DNA from 4 places in the Pseudomonas urethralis genome. Region 4 is predicted to be linked to each of the others. Evidence: predicted binding sites of a transcription regulator. Region 4 holds the regulator's gene; each other region holds the start of a gene.

Region 1 (3,184 bases), on a different contig from region 4:
CTTGCCTTCGACGAAGCGGGCGCCAGGGATGTGGCCGCTGACATAGCGGTTGGCGCTGCTCAGGTCGACCAGGATCAACTGGGGTGAATCCAGGCGCGGCAGCAAGTCTGCGGCTTCGATCACCAAAGGCAGGCCGGAAAAGTCAGTCATCCACGGTCTCCAGTGTGGAAAGAGGGGCGATTGTAGCGCAAGGCTCAGGCGCCGCGGTTGGCAAACACCGCCAACGCACGCTCGATACATTGCGAAGTCTTGCCGAAGGCTTGCACGCTGACATCGGTCAGTGGCTTGCCGCCCTGGTCGGCCACGGCCAGCATCAGCACCTGGTCGCTGACTGCCAGCGACCGCAGCAGCAGGTGCTCACTGCGGAACAGTGCCTGCAACGGTGCCGGTAGCAGTGCCGAGAACTGGGCGTGATTGTCGGGCGTCAGGCGCAATTGGCCGGCTTTGCTCATGAGCTTTTGCAACAGTCTGTTCTGCGCCAAGGGCAAGTCCATGGCGGCGGCCTCCTGGGGCAGGCCGGCGGTCTGCTGCACGCGCAGGTGGTCGCTGGCACGGTCCAGCGTCAGCAGCATGATGCGCTGCATGCCGCAGGCGAGCATGGCTTCGCGCGCCTGGGTAGCCAGGTGCACGGCGTTGGTGAACGGGCTGGGCTGCGCCAACAACGCCTGGCACAGCTTGCGCCAGCGGCCGAGGTCGTCGCTGGAGGGTGGTGGCGGCGTGAGCATGTCCGGGTGCGGGCGACGCTGCTGCCAAGGCCAGATCAGCGCTTCGGCGGGGTGGAACAGTGCATGCCTGGCGTGACGCCGGGCGCTGGCGGCGGCTTGTTGGTGCACCTGCTGCTGCACGTCTTCCAGGGAGGTTTGCAGGTAGAGCGCGGTCAGCAGTTGCCAGCGCAACAAATGAGGGTTGTCCCAGCCGACCTGGGCTGCCAGCGCCAGGTTGTTGGCCAGCAGTACGGTGTTGGCCGGTTCGTTGAACCAGCGGCGCAATCCGGGTGCCTCGTCCAGGCGATGCTGCTGGTTGAGCAGGTCTTCTTCACGGGCGATGCTCAGTACCGAGGCCAGTTGGTCGCGTTCTTCGAGCAGCAGGCGATAGCCTTGGGTCACCCATTTGGGCAGGCGCCAGTGTTCGGCCATCGCCTGGCACAGGGCGAAGATGCGCACGCCGAACAGTTCCTGCTCCACGTCGGCCGCGGTTTCGCCCTTGTGGATGACCCGCAGCTCCCAGGCGTCAAGCAGCTTGGGGTAGGCCAGGGCCAGTGGCCACAGAGGGGCGAGGAACAGCAGGCTGCCCCAGTGGATTTCCTGCCACAGGCGCGCCAGGCGGCTGGCGAAAAGGCCGCTGGCCTGTTGTGCGGCATGCTGGCTGATCAACAGGAATTGGCGCAGCACCGGCGGGATGTCGTCTTCCGGTACGGCGGGCAGGCGCATCAGCAGTTCCCTGCTACGTGCCAGGCCCAGGCGGTTCAGGGCAATTTCCAGGCTTTCAGCCGGTTCGGCCTGGCTGGCGTTGGCGGGGTGGTTGGCCTCGCGCATCACCGACAGCACCAGGGCGGGACTGTCCTGCATCAGTTCGGCGATGTCGCGCAACGAGCGGCGACTGTCGTTGATCGCGGCCATTACCCGATCGTAACTCTGCTTGGGTACCGGCACGCGAACACCATCAAGCAGCTTGACCCAGGCCTCTAGGGTACGCGGATTCTGAGTGGGCACCTTGGATTCCATTGGCATTTTGGCATCAGTCCGAACTGGCTTTTCGCTTTGAGTGGCTATAGTCTGGCGCAGTTCTGCCGATAAGTAGAAGAAGAGTTTTAAAGCTCCCGTCCCTCTCCCTGACCACGACAGCAAGTGCTTTGATCCTATGGCTAAAATTATCGGCATCATCGTCGTATTCGCGAGCGTGCTCGGCGGATATGTACTCTCCCACGGCAAGATCGCGGCGCTGATCCAGCCGTTCGAAGTGCTGATCATTGGCGGTGCAGCCTTTGGCGCCTTCATGCAGGCGAACCCGGGTTACATGACCATGCATGTAATCAAGAAGTCGATGAAGATGTTCGGCTCTCGCTTCACCCATACGTTCTACCTGGAAGTGCTGGGCCTGGTGTACGAAATCCTCAACAAGAGCCGCCGCGAAGGCATGATGGCGATCGAGAGCGATATCGAAGACGCCGCCGCCAGCCCGATCTTCGCCAAGTACCCGGCAGTGCTGGGCGATGAGCGCATGACCGCGTTCATCTGCGACTACCTGCGCATCATGTCCACCGGCAACATGGCGCCCCATGAGCTCGAAGGCCTGTTCGACATGGAGCTGCTGAGCATGAAGGAAGAGCTCGAGCACCCGTCTCACGCCGTCAGCGGCATCGCCGATGGCATGCCCGGCTTCGGTATCGTCGCGGCGGTATTGGGTATCGTGGTGACCATGGCATCGCTGGGTGATGGTGACCAGAAGTCGATCGGCCTGCACGTCGGTGCGGCGCTGGTCGGTACCTTCTTCGGTATTCTCGCCGCCTATGGTTTCTTCGGCCCGCTGGCCAAGTGCCTTGAGCACGATGCCAAGGAAGAGCTCAATCTCTATGAGTCGATCAAGGCCTCGCTGGTGGCCTCGGCTTCCGGCATGCCGCCTTCGCTGGCCGTCGAGTTCGGGCGCAAGGTGCTGTATCCGAAGCATCGCCCAAGCTTCGCCGAGCTGGAACAAGCGGTTCGCGGTCGCTGAGTCATGGAGAACAATCAGCCGATAATCATCAAGCGCGTCAAGCGCTTCGGTGGCGGGCACCATGGCGGTGCCTGGAAGATCGCCTTCGCCGACTTTGCCACGGCGATGATGGCGTTCTTCCTGGTGCTGTGGCTGTTATCCACGGCTACGCCTGAACAAAAGATCGCCATTGCCGGCTACTTCAAGGACCCGATCGGTTTTTCCGAAAGTGGCACGCCTTACGTCATCGACCTGGGCGGCTCGCCGCAGATGGCGCCGGAAAAGACCATCAACCCGGAAATGAAGTCCGAACCTACGCCTGATACCAGCATCCAGCTGGACAAGGACCAGGTCGAGACCATGGCCGAACAGGTCGAGCGCGAACGCCTCGAACTGCTGTTGCAGGAACTGCAGAACAAGGTTGAGGAAAACCCGCAGCTGCAGAAGTTCAAGGACCAGATCCTGTTCGAGATCACCCAGGACGGCCTGCGCA
Region 2 (3,184 bases), on a different contig from region 4:
TGCTGCTCGGCGGCGCCTCGTTGCTGGTTGCCGTCCCGGTATTGCGCTCGGCCTGGTACAGCCTGCTGCACCCCAGCCTGCATGGCCTCACCGATCAACTGATCGCCCTGGCCATGCTGGGCGCCTGGGCGACCGGCGACCTGGCCACGGCGGCGCTGCTGCCGATCATCATGATCTTCGGTCACATGCTCGAAGAGCGCAGTGTGCTGGGTTCGCAAGAGGCCATTGCCGCGTTGGGGCAACTGACCCGCAGCCATGCGCGGCTGATCGATGCCGATGGCCAGGTGCGCGAGGTCGATAATGCCAGCCTCAAGCCAGGCGACCAGGTCGAGGTGCGCGCCGGTGACCGTGTGCCGGCCGACGGCCGCGTCCTGCAAGGCCAGGCCAGCCTGGATACCGCGCCGATCACTGGTGAGGCGGTGCCGCTGGAAGTCGCCAGTGGCATGGATATCCACGGTGGTTCGATCAACCTGGATGGGTTGCTGCGGGTAGAAGTCACCCGGGTGGGCGATGATTCCACCTTGGGCAAGGTCATCGCCCTGATGCAGCGCGCCGAGCAGGCCAAGCCGCCCATCACCCGGCTGCTCGAACGCCACGCCGGGCGCTACCTGGTGCTGGTCTTGCTGATTGCCGCCGTGACCTGGTTCATCACCCGCGATGCCCAGGCCATGCTGGCCGTGCTGGTGGCTGCCTGCCCGTGCGCGCTGGTGCTGTCGGCGCCGGCGACAGCGGTGGCGGGGATAGCCGTCGCTGCCCGGCATGGCATCCTGATCCGCGGTTCGGCCTTCCTCGAGGAACTGGCCGACCTGTCGTCACTGGTGATCGACAAGACCGGCACGCTGACCTACGGCGACCTGCGTCTGCGCAGTGTGGTCGGTACTGCGGCGACCGTGCCGCAGGGCGAAATCGTCAAGCTCGCGGCCAGCCTTGGCGCCGCCAGCAGCCACCCGGTCAGCCGCGCCCTGGCGGCGCTGGTACCCCATGAGCAGCACCTGGCGCTGCTGGACATCCAGGAACGCCAGGGCTTTGGTGTGGTGGCGCACACGGTCGAGGGTGAAGCGGCTCTGGGCCGCCCGGAGCTGTTCCGCCAGCTCGGTCTGCAGGTGCCGCCCGTGCCCGAGCATGACGGCCCGATTGCCGGCCTGGCGCGAAACGGGCAGTTCCTCGCCTGGCTGCTGCTGGCCGACAACCTGCGGGCAGAGTCTGCCGAGGCCATGCAGCAGCTGCGCGAGCTCGGCCTGCAGCGCCAGTTGCTGCTGACCGGCGACCGTAGCCGTGTCGCCGAAGCCATTGCCGAGCAGGTCGGCATGACGCGCGTGGTGGCCGAAGCGCTGCCGGAAGACAAGATGCACCACGTCAACCAGGAGCTGCAGCTGGGCTTCCGCCCGTTGGTGGTGGGGGACGGCATCAATGATTCGCTGGCGCTGAAGGCCGGTGTGGTCGGGGTGGCCATGGGGGCTAACGGTGCCGACATTGCCCTGGCTGCGGCGGATATCGTGCTGATCAACGGCGACCTGCGGCGCCTGGCCACCTGCATTCGCCTCAGCCGCCAGTGCCGCCGCACGCTGCAGGTGAATGTACTGATCGGCCTGGGTTGGACCTTGGCGATTGTGGTAGCCGCCGCGTTCGGCCTGCTGGGTGCAGCCGGTGCGATGATCGCCGCGCTGCTGCACAACCTCAGTACGCTGTTGGTGCTGACCAACGCCGGGCGCCTGTTGCGTTATGACGAACGGCTCGGGCCGAGCAACGCGGTGCCGGCACTGAAGCCCTAGCCCTAAGCGCACGGCACGCAACATCTGTTCGGTCACCGAACACAAACCGTATGGGCGCGCTCAAGCCTGCGGCGGCGACTCCGATAGCTGCTGACCCACCGTCGAAACCTCGACCCGAAGTGGCGTCAACCAGCACAAAAGGAGTACCGCACGCATGTTTGCCGACCTGAAGATCCGTACCGGAATGTTCTGGGTGCTGTTGTTGTTCAGCCTGACCTTGTTGTTTTCCACCGTCAGTGCCTGGCGGGCGGCGCTGGGCAGCGACGAGCAGATCACCGAGCTGGATCGGACCGCGCACCAGTCGGACCGGCTGAACAATGCCCTGCTGATGGCGATCCGCTCCAGTGCCAACGTGTCTTCGGGCTTCATCGAGCAGCTGGGTGGCCACGACGAGAGTGCGAACAAGCGCATGGCGATGTCGGTCGAGCTGAACGACAAGAGCCAGAAGCTGGTCGACGAGTTCGTCGAAAACACCCGCGAGCCGGCGCTGCACGCAGTGGCCAGCGAGCTGCAAGCCACCTTTGCCGAGTACGCCAGGGCGGTAGACGGGCAGCGCGAAGCCACGCGGCAACGCTCGCTGGAGCAGTATTTCAGGGTCAATACCGATGCTGGCAATGCCATGGGCCGGTTGCAGGCGCTGCGCCAGCAACTGGTTGCAGCCTTGACCGAGCGCGGGCAGCAGATCATGCAGGAATCCGACCGTCGCCTGGAGCGTGCGCAACAGCTGAGCCTGGGGTTGTTGGCGGTGACATTGTTGCTTGCCGGCCTGTGCTGGGCCTTCATCGCCCAGCGTGTGCTGCACCCATTGCGTGAAGCGGGCCGGCACTTCCAGCGCATTGCCAGTGGCGACCTGAGCGTGCCGGTGCAGGCTCAGCAACGCAACGAGATCGGCCAGCTGTTCCATGAACTGGAGCGTATGCAGCAGAGCCAGCGCGATACCTTGGGCAAGATCAGCAGTTGCACCCGGCAGCTGGCCGACGCGGCGCAAGCGTTGAATGCCGTCACCGAGGAAAGCGCCAACAACCTGCGCCAGCAGGGCCAGGAGCTGGAACAGGCGGCCACCGCCGTCACCGAAATGACCACGGCGGTGGAAGAGGTCGCACGCAATGCCGTGACGACCTCCCAGGCGACCCATGAATCCAATCAGCTGGCGGAGCAAAGCCGTCAGCAGGTCAGCGACAACATCGATGGCACCCAGGCCATGACCCGCGAGATCCAGACCAGCAGCGGCCATCTCGAGCAGCTGGTGGGGCAGGTGCGCGATATCGGCAAGGTGCTTGAGGTGATCCGTTCGGTGTCCGAGCAGACCAACCTGCTGGCACTCAACGCAGCCATCGAGGCGGCTCGCGCCGGGGATGCCGGGCGCGGTTTTGCGGTGGTGGCCGATGAGGTGCGCACGCTGGCCTACCGCA
Region 3 (3,184 bases), on a different contig from region 4:
CGGCCAGTTCGCCGAGTTCGTCGCGCTTGTCGTAGGTCAGGCGGCGGGTCAGGTCGCCTTCACCGCTGGCGATGTCCTTGAGCATCGCCGCCACGCCGAGGATCGGCCTGGTCACGCCACGGGCCATCAGCCAGACCAGCAACAGGCCGGCGATCGCGGCAGCCAGGCCCAGGCCCAGTTCGAGCAGGGTGCCGCTGGTGTTCAGGGTGTCCAGCTCTTGCTTGAGTGCTTCGGCGGGGCCGGTCAGGGCATTTTCCGGCACATCCAGCAGCACGCCCCAGGGCTGGGCACCGGGGACCGGCTCGAAGGCGGCCAGCACTTTCAGACGTGCCTCGTCGTGGACGATGTTCAGCTTGCCAGTGGCCAGCTTACGCACCAGCTCGGCGCCCTGGCGCGGGTCGACCTGGTCGAAGCGCTGGGCCAGCTTGCTGGCGTCGGCGCTGTAGCCGGCCAGCAGGCCGACCGGGCTGAGGATACCGACCGTGGTGCGGCCCTCGTAGAGGCTGCGGCTGGCGTCCTGGCTCAAGGCCTGCAGGCTGTTGAGGTTGATGTCGATGGACAGGGTGGCGATGATCTTGCCGTTGACCGCCAGCGGGAAGACGATGCTGGTCATCAGCACGCGCTGACCGTCGATGTCATAGAAGTACGGCTCTACCACGCAGACCTTGCCGGTGCTGCGCGGGCAGGTCCACCAGGTGTTGGCCGGTTGGCCGCTGGGGCCGATCTCGGTGTTGGCCATGTCGTGTTCGGGCAGCGCCATGGCGGTCAGCTGGCCGGCGCGTGGCTGCGACCAGTACAGGGCGAAGCGCCCGGTTTCGTTGCTGCCCAGCTCGGCTTTGCCGGCGAACAGGCTGTCCTTGTTGTCCAGTGCGTTGGGCTCGAACACCAGCGACAGGCCGAGCAGGTCGGGGTTGGCCTGCAGCGCGGCGCGCACCTGGCGAGTCATGTCTTCGCGCAGGTCGAACGCATCGAGGAAACGTTTTTCCGCCTGTTCACGCAAGAACATGACCTGGCGCGAGAACCCTGCACCGTACTGGTAGGCGTCCATGAACTGGCGGCGAATGTTCAGGGCCTGGACCTCACCTTGCGACTCGATACGCGACTGCGCGGCCTCGCTGAGCATCTGCATGCTGCTGGCCTTGACCAGGTCCGAGCTGTGGTCCATGCGGTACAGTGAAAGGCCGACGAGCAGGGTGACGATGCTGGCGAGGCAGAGACCGGCGAGCAGGGTGATCTTCCACTGGATGGAAAGTTGTCGCAAAGGCATGGGGAGTCCCTTTTTCTGGCAGTAAGGGTTTGGCGGTGAGGCTCAGAGGTGTTTGGCTTGAGGTATTTGGCGCCCGGGAGATCGAGCGCTGAAAACCTGAAGGCAGGCACCTCTGAGCCTCCCCCTGTATCGGCCCTGGCGCTTTTTTCTTTATTCAAACATTCAATTTAAAATGCCGGCGAAATTCGCCGCAACATGGCGCTTTTGACATCCAACGCCCACTCCGTCACAGTGCGCGCTTTTTTGTCTGCCGCTATGAGGAACCCCACACCATGAACGCAGTGATCGCCGCCGTCGGCATCATGCTCATACTCAGCCTGTCCCGCGTGCATGTGGTCATCGCCCTGATCATCGGCGCACTGGCCGGTGGCCTGGTGGGCGGGCTGGGCATCGAAGGCACGCTCAAGGCCTTCAACGGCGGCCTCGGTGGCGGCGCCACGGTGGCACTGTCCTACGCCCTGCTCGGTGCCTTCGCCGTGGCCATCGCCAAGTCGGGCCTGGCCCATGCCCTGGCCGACCGCGCCCTGACCATGATCGACCGGCAGGGCCATGCCAACGGCGGCAAGGTCAAATGGCTGCTGATCGGCCTGATGCTGGTGGTGGCGGTGTCGTCGCAGAACATCCTGCCCATCCACATTGCCTTCATCCCGCTGCTGGTGCCGCCACTGCTGTACGTGCTGACGCGCCTGCGCATCGACCGTCGGCTGATCGCCTGTGTCATCACCTTTGGCCTGATCACGCCGTACATGTTCCTGCCGGTGGGCTTTGGCAACATCTTCCTCAACGAGATCCTGCTGGCCAACGTCGCCCGTGCCGGGGTCGATGTCAGCGGGGTCAACGTCACCCATGCCATGGCCATCCCGGCCGCTGGCATGTTGGCTGGCTTGCTGCTGGCGGTGTTCATCAGCTACCGCAAGAAACGCGACTACGACCTGGCGCGCATCGAGCAGGTCGAGCAGGTCAGCGTGCAGTACAACCCGCTGACCCTGCTGGTGGCGGGGCTGGCGATCGCTGCGGCATTCGTCGTGCAACTGTGGCTGGACTCGATGATCATCGGCGCCATGGTGGGCTTCCTGATCTTTTCACTGTCGGGGATCGTGCGCTGGAAGGACACCGACGACCTGTTCACCGAGGGCATGAAGATGATGGCCATGATCGGTTTCATCATGATCGCCGCGTCCGGGTTTGCCGATGTGATGAAGGCCACCGGCGAGGTCAAAAGCCTGGTCGAGGCCTCCGCGCAGTGGATCGACCACAGCAAGGGCATTGGCGCCTTGCTGATGTTGCTGGTGGGGTTGCTGGTGACCATGGGCATCGGCTCGTCGTTCTCGACGGTGCCGATCCTGGCTGCGATCTTTGTGCCGCTGTGCGTGCAGCTGGGCTTCGATCCCTTGGCCACGGTATGCATCGTCGGCACTGCAGGAGCCCTGGGCGATGCCGGCTCGCCTGCGTCGGATTCGACCCTCGGCCCGACCTCCGGGCTGAATGTGGATGGCCAGCACCACCACATCTGGGACACGGTGGTCCCCACCTTCCTTCACTACAACCTGCCGCTGCTGGCGTTCGGCTGGCTGGCGGCGATGACGCTGTAAGGCGTCAGCCCTTGTCGGGTGGTGGGGAAATGCTGTTGAGGACGGTGCTGCCGTCCTTGCTGCGGGTCAGGTACACCGGCAACACCTTGGGCAGGTTGTCCACCAGCCGCTCGACCTCGCCGGTGTTGTAGATGCCGCTGATGCGGATGCGCCCGGTGCCGGGGTCGGCCAGCAGCAGCGGGGCCTCGAGGTAGCGGTTGATCACCGGCAGGGCCTGCTCCAGGCTCAGGTTGTCGAGCACCAGCTTGCCGTTGCGCCAGGCCAGGCTGTTGTCGTAGTCGCTGTTCTCGGCCAGTTGCGGCTCGAAATCACCCGTGTGGTAGCT
Region 4 (3,184 bases):
CTGCCGGCATGGGCAAGACCACCACCCTGGCCAAGCTGGCGGCACGCTATGTGCTCAAGTACGGCCCGCAGAACCTGGCCCTGGTGAGCATGGACAGCTTCCGCATCGGTGCCCAGGAACAGCTCAAGACCCTGGGGCGCATCCTCAATGTGCCGGTGACCTACGTCGACCCTGGCCAATCGCTGGCTGCAGCGCTGGAGCCGCTGCTGCGCAAGCGTGTGGTACTGATCGACACCGCCGGCCTGCAGGCCAGCGACCCGGCCCTGCGCATGCAACTGGAAAGCTTGGCCGGGCGTGGCATCGCCGCGAAGAACTACCTGGTACTGGCCACCACCAGCCAGAAGCAGGTGCTGACCGCCGCCTACCATAGCTACAAGCGCTGCGGCCTGGCCGGCTGCATCCTGACCAAACTCGATGAAACGGCGAGCCTCGGCGATGTGCTGAGCCTGGCCATCAGTCATGAACTGCCCGTGGCCTACCTCACCGATGGCCCGCGTATTCCTGACGACCTGCACCTGCCACGCCCGCACCAACTGGTGACCCGCGCGGTCAATGTGCAGTTGCAGGACGAGCCCAGCGAAGAGGCGATGGCCGACATGTTCGCTGATCTCTACCACAACCCGCGGCGCGCGGGTTGAGGATGAAGCGTATGCAAAGTACCTACATTCCGGGGTTGGCAGTCTTGCCCCGCGTGTGGCTTGGGTCCAAGCGAGACAAGGTAAACAACGAACATGGGTAGCATGCATCCCGTACAGGTGATCGCCGTCACCGGTGGCAAAGGTGGCGTCGGCAAGACTAACGTTTCAGTGAACTTGTCCCTGGCGCTGGCTGAACTCGGCCGCCGGGTGATGTTGCTGGACGCCGACCTTGGCCTGGCCAATGTCGACGTATTGCTGGGCCTCACCCCGAAGCGCACCCTGGCCGATGTCATCGAAGGGCGCTGCGAGCTGCGCGACGTGCTGTTGCAGGGGCCTGGCGGTGTGCGCATCGTGCCGGCCGCCTCCGGCACGCAGAGCATGGTGCACCTGGCCCCGGCGCAGCATGCCGGGCTGATCCAGGCCTTCAGCGAGATCGGCGACAACCTCGATGTGCTGGTGATCGACACCGCTGCGGGTATCGGTGACTCGGTAGTCAGCTTCGTGCGCGCCGCCCAGGAAGTGCTGCTCGTGGTGTGCGACGAGCCGACCTCGATCACCGACGCCTACGCGCTGATCAAGCTGCTCAACCGCGACTACGGGATGAACCGTTTCCGCGTGCTGGCCAACATGGCGCAAAGCCCGCAGGAAGGGCGCAACCTGTTCGCCAAGCTGACCAAGGTCACCGACCGCTTCCTCGACGTCGCCCTGCAATACGTCGGTGCCGTGCCTTACGACGAAAGCGTGCGCAAGGCGGTGCAGAAGCAGCGCGCGGTGTACGAGGCCTTCCCACGCTCCAAGTGCGCCCTGGCGTTCAAGGCCATTGCGCAGAAGGTTGACAGCTGGCCGCTGCCTGCCAACCCGCGCGGCCACCTTGAGTTCTTCGTCGAGCGCCTGGTGCAACCCACCAGCGCAGGGCCCGTGCTATGAACGCGAGCGGCTTCAAGATGTACAGCAAGGCGTCGAAAGACGCCCAGTTCGAGCTGGTGGAGCGCTATGCACCGCTGGTCAAGCGCATTGCCTACCACTTGCTGGCGCGCCTGCCGGCCAATGTCCAGGTCGAAGACCTGATCCAGGCCGGCATGATCGGCCTGCTGGAAGTGGCCAACAAATACGACGCCAGCAAGGGCGCCAGCTTTGAAACCTACGCGGGTATCCGCATCCGCGGGGCGATGCTCGACGAGGTCCGCAAGGGCGATTGGGCACCGCGTTCGGTGCACCGTAATACGCGCATGGTCAGTGACGCGATGCGCGCCGTGGAAGCAAGAACTGGCCGCGACGCTAAAGATCATGAAGTTGCTGCCGAACTCCAATTGAGTCTCGATGATTACTACGGGATCTTGAACGATACCTTGGGCAGCCGCCTGTTCAGTTTCGACGACCTGTTGCAGGACGGCGAGCACGAAGGGCTGCACGAGGACGGCGCCAGTAGCCAGGTCGAGCCGTCACGCGATCTGGAAGACGAGCGCTTCCAGGCCGCCCTGACCGATGCGATCGCCAACCTGCCGGAGCGTGAGCGCCTGGTGCTGGCGCTGTACTACGACGAAGAGCTGAACCTCAAGGAAATCGGTGAGGTGCTGGGGGTCAGCGAATCGCGTGTCAGTCAGTTGCACAGCCAGTGTGCCGCGCGCCTGCGCAGCCGCCTGGGGGAATGGCGGGCGCGTTGAGCCGGGGGTCGTTGCAGTCGTTTTCCACGTTGTACCGAATTGAATGAATACGCGCGCTCGGGGCCGAGCGCGTTTGAGACTGCTTGGAGGTCTACTTGAACAAAGACATGAAAATCCTCATCGTTGACGACTTTTCGACGATGCGGCGGATCATCAAGAACCTGTTGCGTGACCTGGGCTTCACCAACACCGAAGAAGCCGACGACGGCACCACTGCGCTGCCGATGCTCGAAAGCGGCCACTACGACTTCCTGGTGACCGACTGGAACATGCCGGGCATGTCCGGTATCGACCTGCTGCGCAAGGTACGTGCGCACGAGCGCTTGAAGACCATGCCGGTGCTGATGGTGACCGCCGAAGCCAAGCGCGACCAGATCATCGAAGCGGCCCAGGCCGGCGTGAATGGTTATGTGGTCAAGCCGTTCACTGCCCAGGTGCTGAAAGAAAAGATCGAGAAGATCTTCGAGCGCGTCAACGGCTGAGTCACGTCAGGGGGGCGCCATGGAATCATCAAATACGTCATTGGGGGAGTTCGAGTCGACCCTCAAGAAGCACGCGCAAGAATTGGTCTCGAGCCTGGAGAAGGGCCACTTCGGCGATGCCGTGCAACTGATCCACCAGCTCAACCAGACCCGAGACCGTGGCCTGTACCAGGAGGTCGGCAAGCTCACCCGTGAGCTGCACAGCGCGATCGTCAGCTTCCAGATCGACCCGCGCATGCCGCAGGCCGAGGAAGTCTCGCAGATCACCGATGCCACCGAGCGCCTGTCCTATGTGGTCAAGCTCACCGAGGGTGCGGCCAACCGCACCATGGACCTGGTGGAGGAGAGCACCCCGGTGCTCAACGAGCTGGCAGCCGAGGCACAAGGCCTGAGCGTCGAC

Evidence for each region. The regulator FliA, encoded in region 4, starts transcription of late flagellar genes. The targets are predictions, from matches to a motif close to CTAAAGTTTNNNNNNNNNNNGCCGNTAA.
Region 1: motA (flagellar motor stator protein MotA) is a predicted target of FliA. The motif match lies at 1,769-1,796, and genes of this name have one in related genera.
Region 2: L6D64_RS09325 (methyl-accepting chemotaxis protein) is a predicted target of FliA. The motif match lies at 1,832-1,859, and genes of this name have one in related genera.
Region 3: L6D64_RS27245 (methyl-accepting chemotaxis protein) is a predicted target of FliA. The motif match lies at 1,394-1,421, and genes of this name have one in related genera.

The regions. Positions count from the first base shown of each region.
Region 1 covers NZ_BQIJ01000005.1:144,532-147,715, reverse strand. The annotation lists gene L6D64_RS10520 (rhodanese-like domain-containing protein) at 1-150, opposite strand, end outside; gene L6D64_RS10515 (HDOD domain-containing protein) at 195-1,730, opposite strand; gene motA (flagellar motor stator protein MotA) at 1,861-2,712, shown strand; gene motB (flagellar motor protein MotB) at 2,716-3,184, shown strand, end outside.
Region 2 covers NZ_BQIJ01000004.1:337,512-340,695, reverse strand. The annotation lists gene L6D64_RS09330 (heavy metal translocating P-type ATPase) at 1-1,772, shown strand, start outside; gene L6D64_RS09325 (methyl-accepting chemotaxis protein) at 1,927-3,184, shown strand, end outside.
Region 3 covers NZ_BQIJ01000030.1:15,973-19,156, forward strand. The annotation lists gene L6D64_RS27245 (methyl-accepting chemotaxis protein) at 1-1,267, opposite strand, end outside; gene L6D64_RS27250 (Na+/H+ antiporter family protein) at 1,540-2,859, shown strand; gene L6D64_RS27255 (FecR family protein) at 2,864-3,184, opposite strand, start outside.
Region 4 covers NZ_BQIJ01000001.1:246,286-249,469, reverse strand. The annotation lists gene flhF (flagellar biosynthesis GTPase FlhF) at 1-638, shown strand, start outside; gene fleN (flagellar synthesis regulator FleN) at 732-1,565, shown strand; gene fliA (RNA polymerase sigma factor FliA) at 1,562-2,302, shown strand; gene L6D64_RS01100 (chemotaxis response regulator CheY) at 2,410-2,784, shown strand; gene L6D64_RS01095 (protein phosphatase CheZ) at 2,804-3,184, shown strand, end outside.